Regions from separate parts of the Mesorhizobium sp. CNPSo 4670 genome, predicted to be linked through region 2. Evidence: predicted binding sites of a transcription regulator. Region 2 holds the regulator's gene; the other holds the start of a gene.

Region 1 (4,422 bases), on a different contig from region 2:
CCCGATGCTGCCTTTTCCGATCATGAATGCCTGAGTTCCACCGATGTCTCCATCCGCACGCCGAGCGGTCCGCGCTGGTTTTCGTGGATCGAACTGTCGGTGCGCGACAAGGACAGCGGCGCCGTTTCGCATCGCGCCATCGCGCGCGACATCACCGCCCGCAAACGCGCCGAATCCTCGCTGATCACCGCTCGCGAGCGGGCCGAATACGCCAGCCAGGCCAAATCGCGCTTCCTCGCCACGGTCAGCCATGAAATTCGCACGCCGATGAACGGCATCATGGGCATGGCCAGGTTGCTGGCCGACACCAGCCTGTCGCCGGAACAGCAGACCTATGTCGGCGCCGTCTCGACGTCGGCCAGCGCATTGCTTGCCCTGATCGAGGATCTGCTCGATTACTCCAAGATCGAGGCGGGGCGCTTCGACCCGGAGCCGCAGCCGATGTCGGTGCGCGAAATCGCCGACAACATCGTCGAATTGCTCGCTGCCCGCGCCTTCGCCAAGGATATCGGGCTGGGCTGCCATGTCGAACCCGACGTGCCCCAATTGATCACCGCCGATCCGGGCAAGGTCAGGCAGGTGCTGCTCAACCTCATCGGCAATGCCATCAAGTTCACCGACAGCGGCGGTGTATTGGTGAGCATCGCACGCGCGCGCACCGAAACCACCGACCGCATCTGCTTCACGATCGCCGACACCGGTCCGGGTCTGCATGAAGACGACCTGGAACGCATTTTCGAGGAGTTCGAGCAGGCCGACGGCACGTCGACGCGCACGCATGGCGGGGCCGGCCTCGGCCTTGCCATCTCCAAACGCCTGGTGGCCGCCATGAGCGGCACGATTTCAGTATCGAGCCGGTTCGGTCAGGGATCCGAGTTCGTCTTCGAAATCCCGGCAATATCGGCCACGGAAGCGCCGCAGAGCCGACAGAACGCGCTTTCGGGCAAGCGCGCGGTGATCCTGTCGAAAAACGCCGTCGAGGCCGATGCCATCGCCCGCACCATCCGCGCCAATGGCGGCGCGGTCGATGTCGCCACCACCGTCGCGCAGGCCGCGCCCTTTGCCAACGGCTGCGATGTGCTCCTGGTCGACGCGGCGATGGAAGAGAGCGACGGAAGGCTGCTCAAGCGCCTGCGCCAGAGCGGTTTCGCCGACTGCGAGGCCATCACCCTGATCGCGCCGACCGACCGCGGCATGCTTGGCGAGTTCCGCGCCAGCGGCTACGCAACCTTCCTTGCCAGGCCGGTGCGTGGCGGAACGCTTCTGCGTGTGCTGTTGAGCAGCAATGCTTCCGCCCTCGCCCAGCCCCAGCCGGAAAACCGTCACGCACCCGCGCTTCGTGCCGTAGGCAGCCGCCAACGGGGCCTGTCGGTGCTGATCGCCGAGGACAACGACATCAACGCCATGCTTGCCCGCGCCACGCTGCTGAAGGCCGGACATCGCGTCAAGGTGGTTGGCAACGGCAAGGCCGCCGTCGAGGCTGTCACCGGCGCCGGGCACAGCCATCGCTTCGACGTGGTCCTGATGGACCTTCACATGCCGGTCATGGACGGGCTGGACGCGATTGCTGCCATCCGCCGCTACGAGGAGGAAACCGCCGTGCCGCCGGTGCCGATCATGGTGCTGTCGGCGGATAGCCAGGAAAAGACCCGCCATGCGGTGCTTGCCCATGGCGCCAGCGGCTTCGTTACCAAGCCACTCGACCCCGACGCGCTGGTCAATGCCGTCGAGGGACAGGTCGCGGCCTAGGGCATGATCCCGAACCGAAGGTCAGGAACTTCGACCGCCCATCCAACCCGCCCGCTGGCGTAACGTAGCCGGTTGACCGTATTCGCCAGCCGACGAAGTATTGCCCACGAGGTCGTATCACGGTACTGTCACAATCCTGTTGCACCTACACCGTATCCCCGTGCCAAGAGGGATGGCTCGAAGGAGAATCCTCGTGCATACAGTTATGCCGGAATGTGACACTCGGCCGAACGCCAGCAGCGCCTTGCTTGCCGGGCGTAACGTCGATTCCGTCATAAAGGGCGCAGCACTCGGCCGTATCGGTAATCTCGAAGTGCGGCTCGCCCGCAACGAGGCCGAGATCGCGGCCGCGCAGGAAGTCCGCTACCGGGTATTCTACGATGAACTCGGCGCCAGGAAGGATTTGTTCCAGGCGCCGGATCGCCGTGACGCCGACCGGTTCGATCCGCTCTGCGACCATCTGCTCGTCTTCGATACTTCGCTTTCCGGCCCCGAACATCGCCGTATCGTCGGCACCTATCGCCTGCTGCGGCAAGAAATCGCGGCCGCCGCTGGAGGATTTTATTCCGAAGGTGAATTCGAGCTGACCAAGCTCATCGCCCGTCACCCCGGCCAGCGTTTTCTCGAGCTCGGCCGCTCCTGCGTGTTGCCTGAATATCGGTCGAAGCGCACCATTGAGGCGCTGTGGCAAGGTATCTGGGCCTATATCAACCATTACGAAATCGGTGTGATGACCGGCTGCGCGTCCTTCCACGGCACCGTGCCGGCGGCGCATGCCGAGGCGCTTACCTATCTCGCCCATCACTGCCGGACGAATTCGGCCTGGGACGTGCGCGCGGTGTCCGGGCGCTACTGTTCGATGGATCTGATGCCGATAGAGGCGGTCAACGCCAAGGCGGCGATTGCGGCGATGCCGCCGCTGGTCAAGGGTTATCTGCGAGTCGGCGCCCGCATCGGCGATGGCTGCGTTATCGACCGCGAATTCTCGACGGTCGACGTGTTCGTCGTGATGCCCGTAAAGGAAATCGGCGCCCGCTACGTCAACTATTATGGCGGGGAAGCCCAGCGCTTCGCTGCGTGAATAGCCGAATAGCGAATAGGACGTCGTGGCCGGAGTTGCGCGGCAACAACCACTATTCGCTACTCCCTATTCGCTATTCCCTCTTTCACGGAATATCTTCCGGTCGCCGGCCGGGCCGGCTCTTGTAAGGGGGAAATGCCCAACCGAAGCGGAGCGCCCCACCGCGCACGGCGAACGCCGCGGCGAAGCCGGCCAATCCTGAGACAATCTGCGGCAAGCCAGCAACATCGCCTGCTGTAAAGATGGCAGCGCCGACGAGCGCGGCCGTGACATAGATTTCGGGCCTCAGCAGCACGGAAGGCTCCCCCGCCAGAAGATCACGCAGGATACCGCCGAATGTAGCGGTCAGCATGCCGGTGATCACCGACACCGCCGGCGAGCCGGTGATGGCAAGTCCCTTGGCCGCGCCCATCACGGAAAACGCGGCAAGGCCGATGGCGTCGAGCCAAAGCAGCAGCTTGTAACGGGATTCGACACGGTGCGCGGTGAAGAACACCACCACCGCCACCACCGCGCAGATCAGCACATAGTCCCGGTTTCCCACCCAGAACACCGGTACGTTGAGGATCAGGTCGCGAAACGTGCCACCACCGATGCCGGTGACGCTGGCCAGGAACAGGAAACCGATAATGTCGAGCTGCTTGCGTGAAGCAGCAAGCGCCCCGGTCGCGGCAAAGACGGCGACGCCGGCATAGTCGAGAAGCGCGATGGGGTTCATGAGTGAGCGAATAGCAAGAAGGGAGTAGCGAATAGGGAATAGCACGAAGCCACTTGGCCGCTATCAACTATTTCCTACTCGCTACTCCCTATTCGCTACTCACTCTCATCAGGCGTCTTTCTCAGCCTGCTCATTGACAGGCCCAGGCTCGACTGCCGCTTCGGCCGCAACCTTCGGGCCGCCCTTGGCGACGCCGACCATGGCCGGGCGCAGCACCCGCTCGCCGATCGAATAGCCCGGCTGCACGACCTGGACCACGGTGTTTGCCGGGACATCCGGATTGGGCACTTCAAACATAGCCTGGTGGAAATTGGGATCGAACTTCTCGCCTTCAGGCGTGAGTTTCTTGACCCCATGCCGTTCCAGCGCCGACAGCATGGCGCGCTCGGTGAGGTCGACGCCTTCGATCAGCGCCTTGAAGCCGGCGTCCCCGGATGCCTTGGCTTCAGCCGGGATGGCGTCGAGCGCGCGGCGCAGATTGTCCGACACCGACAGCATGTCGCGCGCGAAATTCGCCACCGCGTAAGTGCGCGCGTCGTGCACGTCGCGCGCGGTGCGGCGGCGGAGGTTTTCCATCTCGGCCGCGACACGCAGCGCGCGGTCCTTCAGGTCCTCATTTTCCTTCAGCAGCCGCACAAGGGCTTCATAGTCGCCATCGATGCTGCCTTCCGTGCGCTCGGCATTGGCCTCGGTCGCCTCGACTTCATCGGGCGCGCGCTCGTCTTTTGCCTGGTCGCTCATCGCCGTTTCCCGTCAATCTCGAATGATATGGATTTTGAGCCCGATATCGAGGTTTGGCAGCCAAAAATCAAGGGGTAAGCGACAGTCGAGGCTCATTGCCAGGGCAGGACACCGAACGGCACGGTCTTTCGAT
Region 2 (4,422 bases):
TCAATCTTGCGGTGTTCACCGAAATGACGCCGCCGCCCGGCGATGCCGGCGGCCTGCTCAACGCCATCTACGGCAGCATCGTGATGACCATTATCGGCGTCGTCGTCGGTACACCGATCGGCGTGCTGGCCGGCACCTACATGGCCGAATACGGACGCTTTTCGAAGCTCACCACCGTGGTGCGCTTCATCAATGACATCCTTTTGTCGGCGCCGTCGATCATCATCGGCCTTTTCGTCTACGAACTGATGGTCCGGCCGATGGGGCATTTCTCGGCGATCGCCGGCGCTGTCGCGCTTGCCATCCTGGTCATCCCGGTCGTCGTTCGCACCACCGAGGACATGCTCAACCTGGTGCCGAACGCGTTGCGCGAGGCCGGCACCGCGATCGGCGCGCCGCGCTGGGTGGTCATCAAGTCGGTCGCTTACCGCGCCGCCCTTTCAGGCATCGTCACCGGCATATTGCTGTCGATCGCCCGTATCTCCGGCGAGACGGCGCCGCTGCTCTTTACAGCGCTCAACAACCAGTTCTGGTCGAGCAATCTCAACGCGCCGATGGCCAGCCTGCCAGTGACCATCTTCCAGTTCGCTCTCAGCCCTTACGAGGAATGGCAGCAACTGGCCTGGACCGGTGCACTCATCATCACATTGACGGTTCTCGCGCTCAGCATCTTTGCTCGCAGCCTGACCGGACGCAGAGAGGACAAATGAGCCAGATGTTGTCTCCAGACATGACGATCGCCGCCGAGGCAATTGCCGGCAAGGCCAAGATCGAGGTCAAGAACCTCAACTTCTACTACGGCCAGAGCAAGGCGCTGAAGGACATCACGCTGTCGCTGCCCGAGCGCAGCGTCACCGCCTTCATCGGACCTTCGGGCTGCGGGAAGTCGACGCTGCTGCGCGTCTTCAATCGCATCTACGAGCTCTATCCCAAGCAGACGGCCGAGGGCCAGGTGCTGCTCGACGGGCAGAACGTTCTCGACCGCTCGCAGGACCTCAACCTGCTGCGGACCAAGATCGGCATGGTGTTCCAGAAACCGACGCCGTTCCCGATGTCGATCTATGAAAACATCGCCTTCGGCGTCAGGCTCTACGAGAAGATCAGCAAGTCCGAGATGGACGGCCGTGTCGAGCAGGCGCTGAAGCGCGCCGCACTGTGGACCGAAGTCAAGGACAAGCTCAACGCCAGCGGCCTCAGCCTCTCAGGCGGCCAGCAGCAGCGACTCTGCATCGCCCGCACCGTGGCGGTGAAGCCGGAAGTCATCCTGCTCGACGAGCCGGCCTCGGCGCTTGACCCGCTGTCGACCGCCAAGATCGAAGAGCTGATCGACGAGTTGCAAGCCGACTACACGATCGTCATCGTCACCCACAACATGCAGCAGGCGGCGCGCGTGTCGAAGCAGACGGCCTTCATGTATCTGGGCGAACTGGTCGAGTTCGACCGCACCGAGAAGATCTTCACGTCGCCCCGCGAGAAGCGCACGCAGGACTACATCACCGGCCGCTTCGGCTGAGCTCAGGCATACGAGGACTAAGATCATGGGCGAACACACAGTGGCTTCTTTCGACGAGGATCTCGGACAGATCAGCAGGCTGATCCGCGACATGGGCGACCTCGCCGGCTCGATGGTCGGCGGCGCCACCAAGGCGCTGTTGAATTCCGACAACGCCCTGGCGCAGCGCGTCGTCTCCGACGATGCGATCATGGATGCGCGCCAGCGTGAACTCGACGACCGCGCCATCACACTGATCGCCAAGCGTCAGCCGATGGCCGACGATCTGCGCCATGTCGTCGGTTCGATCCGCATGGCCGGCGACCTCGAGCGTATCGGCGACCTTGCCAAGAACATCGCCAAGCGCGTCGGCACCGTCGGCCTCAGCGTCACCCCACGCGACCTGTCGCACTCCATCGACGCAATGGCGCAGCTGGTGCTGATCCAGGTGCAGGGCGTCATCGAGGAATATACGGCGCGCGACGCGGCGGCTTTGGCGAAGCTGCGCGCCGACGACGAGCGCATCGACGTCAAATACACCTCCGTGTTCCGCGAACTCCTGACCTACATGATGGAAGACCCGCGCAACATCACCGCCTGCACGCATCTGTTGTTCTGCGCCAAGAACCTCGAACGCATCGGCGATCACGTCACCAACATCGCGGAAAATGCGTATTATGTTTTGACCGGTACGCAGCTGCCCGCCAATCGTCCGAAGCAGGACGAGACGGCAATGTCCGCGCCGGCGGCATGACGGCAGGGGTGACCAGTCGATGATCGCGCCACGAATCATGGTGGTGGAGGATGAGGAGCCGCTGGGTGTGCTGCTCCGCTACAATCTGGAGTCCGAGGGCTACCAGGTCGAGGTGGTGACGCGCGGCGACGAGGCCGAGATCCGGCTGCAGGAGAACGTCCCCGACCTTCTGGTGCTGGACTGGATGGTGCCGGCGGTTTCCGGAATCGAACTCTGCCGCCGGCTAAGGATGCGTCCCGAGACCGAGCGGCTGCCGATCATCATGCTGACCGCGCGTGGCGAGGAAAGCGATCGTGTGCGCGGCCTCTCGACCGGCGCCGACGATTATCTGGTCAAGCCGTTCTCGACGCCGGAGTTCATGGCCAGGGTCAAGGCGCTGCTGCGCCGCGCCAAGCCGGAAGTGCTGTCCAGCGTGCTCAAGGTCGGCGACATCGTGCTCGATCGTGAATCGCACAGGGTCTATCGCAAGAAGAGCGAGATTCGGCTCGGACCGACCGAATTCCGCCTGCTCGAATTCATGATGCGCCATCCCGGCCGTGTGTTCTCGCGCAGCCAGCTGCTCGACAATGTCTGGGGCGAGACGATCTACATCGACGAACGCACGGTCGACGTGCATGTCGGCCGGCTGCGCAAGGCGGTCAACAATGGCCGCATGCCCGATGTCATCCGCACCATTCGTGGGGCGGGCTACGCAATCCGGGAAGATTAGGGATATGCTGATATTCAGGTGATGCCTGCCTGCGAACGGCAGTTTCCAGCGCTTCCGGTACTCACGGATCCAAATGTCCGCTCCGTTCCGGTTCTCGGAACCCGCCATTCTCGACTCGGCCTAACCTGAATCTCAACACATCCCGACGCGTTATTCACGCAACGTTCTTGCCGCCGAGGCCGGATCTCGCCTGCGTGCCGGGCGCGAAAATCTCCTGGTCTACGAAGGTCAGCGCCCGCGTCGCGCAGCCTTCGCGGATCAGTGGCAGTTCGTTCGGTTCGGTGTCGAAGGAAATCGATTGCGAATGCTGGCCGCCGGCGGTCTGCGCAATCGCCTCGCGCAATGCCGGCTCGATCAGGTCGAAGGCGGCGGCGCTGACACCGACCATGGCGACGGGCGCCGGATCGATCAGCGCGAACAGGCTGCCGAGACCGTAGCCGAGTGCCTCGCCGGCCTTGCGATAGGCCTCGCGCTCGGGTCCATCCCTTTCGCGGGCCGCGCTCGCCAGGGCGCGCATGTCGGCGTCACTGACATCGGCCACCGGTTCCGCGTCCTCGCTCATCTGCCTTGCGTTCCGCCAGATGGCATAGTTGCCGGCATAGGCCTCGACGCAGCCCCGCCGACCACAGCGGCACAGCGCGCCGTGCGGCCGATGGATCATATGGCCGAACTCGCCGCCTGAGGAATGAGTGCCAGTGAACAACTCGCCCTTCAACACCAGGCCCATGCCGATGCCGTGCGACAACAGGATGGCGATGAAGTCGTCGCGGTAGCGATCAGGGTCGCGCCAGCGCAACGCGATCGCCATCATATTGCAGTCGTTCTCCATGGTGGCGGGGATGCCGAACTCGTCCTCGAGTATGTCGGCGAAGGCGATATCGGTGTGCGGCGTGATCGGTGACCACAGCATGGCGCGGGCACGCGTGTCGGTGATGCCCTGGATCGCCAGCGCGATGCGGGCGACACTGCGGACGTCGAGGTCGGGGTCTTCGAGACGACGGCGTACGATGGCAACGCATTCACCGACCAGCGCGTCGCGCGACATGGTCAGCGTGTCCAGCCGGCGCTGTTCCTCGGCGATCACCTGGCCGGCATAGTCGATGACGGCGACCGAGAGGAAGTTCAGCGACAACACCACGGTCATCACCGCCGCCGCTTCCGGATTGAGGCCGAGGCCGACCTGCGGCCGGCCGCGTTTGAGCGAGCCGGCCTCGCTCGGCTTGCTCTCAGTCAGGATGCCTTCGCCGATGAGGTCGGAGGAGATCGCCGATATGGTCGAATGGCTGAGGCCCGTGGTCGCGGCGATCTCGGTGCGGGACGGCTGTCCGGCGCGGCGCACGGCCGCAATCACCATCGCCCGGTTGCGGCGGCGCAGATCGTCGTGGCGGATTCCGACCGACATGCTTTTTCACATCCTCCCGGTCGCTGCAGCCTTTCGTGCCTCCCGAAGGCCATCAGCGAAGCCTG

What was found. The regulator PhoB, encoded in region 2, activates phosphate uptake and scavenging genes when phosphate is short. The targets are predictions, from matches to a motif close to TGTCATNNANCTGTCAT.
Region 1: the regulator PhoB is predicted to act here: its motif matches at 1,876-1,892, upstream of olsB (l-ornithine N(alpha)-acyltransferase).

Annotation. Positions count from the first base shown of each region.
Region 1 covers NZ_JBWJFQ010000010.1:137,792-142,213, forward strand. The annotation lists gene AC0ZT5_RS18330 (response regulator) at 1-1,749, shown strand, start outside; gene olsB (l-ornithine N(alpha)-acyltransferase) at 1,955-2,830, shown strand; gene AC0ZT5_RS18340 (trimeric intracellular cation channel family protein) at 2,916-3,548, opposite strand; gene grpE (nucleotide exchange factor GrpE) at 3,657-4,289, opposite strand.
Region 2 covers NZ_JBWJFQ010000005.1:96,902-101,323, reverse strand. The annotation lists gene pstA (phosphate ABC transporter permease PstA) at 1-710, shown strand, start outside; gene pstB (phosphate ABC transporter ATP-binding protein PstB) at 707-1,513, shown strand; gene phoU (phosphate signaling complex protein PhoU) at 1,539-2,246, shown strand; gene phoB (phosphate regulon transcriptional regulator PhoB) at 2,266-2,955, shown strand; gene AC0ZT5_RS11300 (ROK family protein) at 3,110-4,357, opposite strand.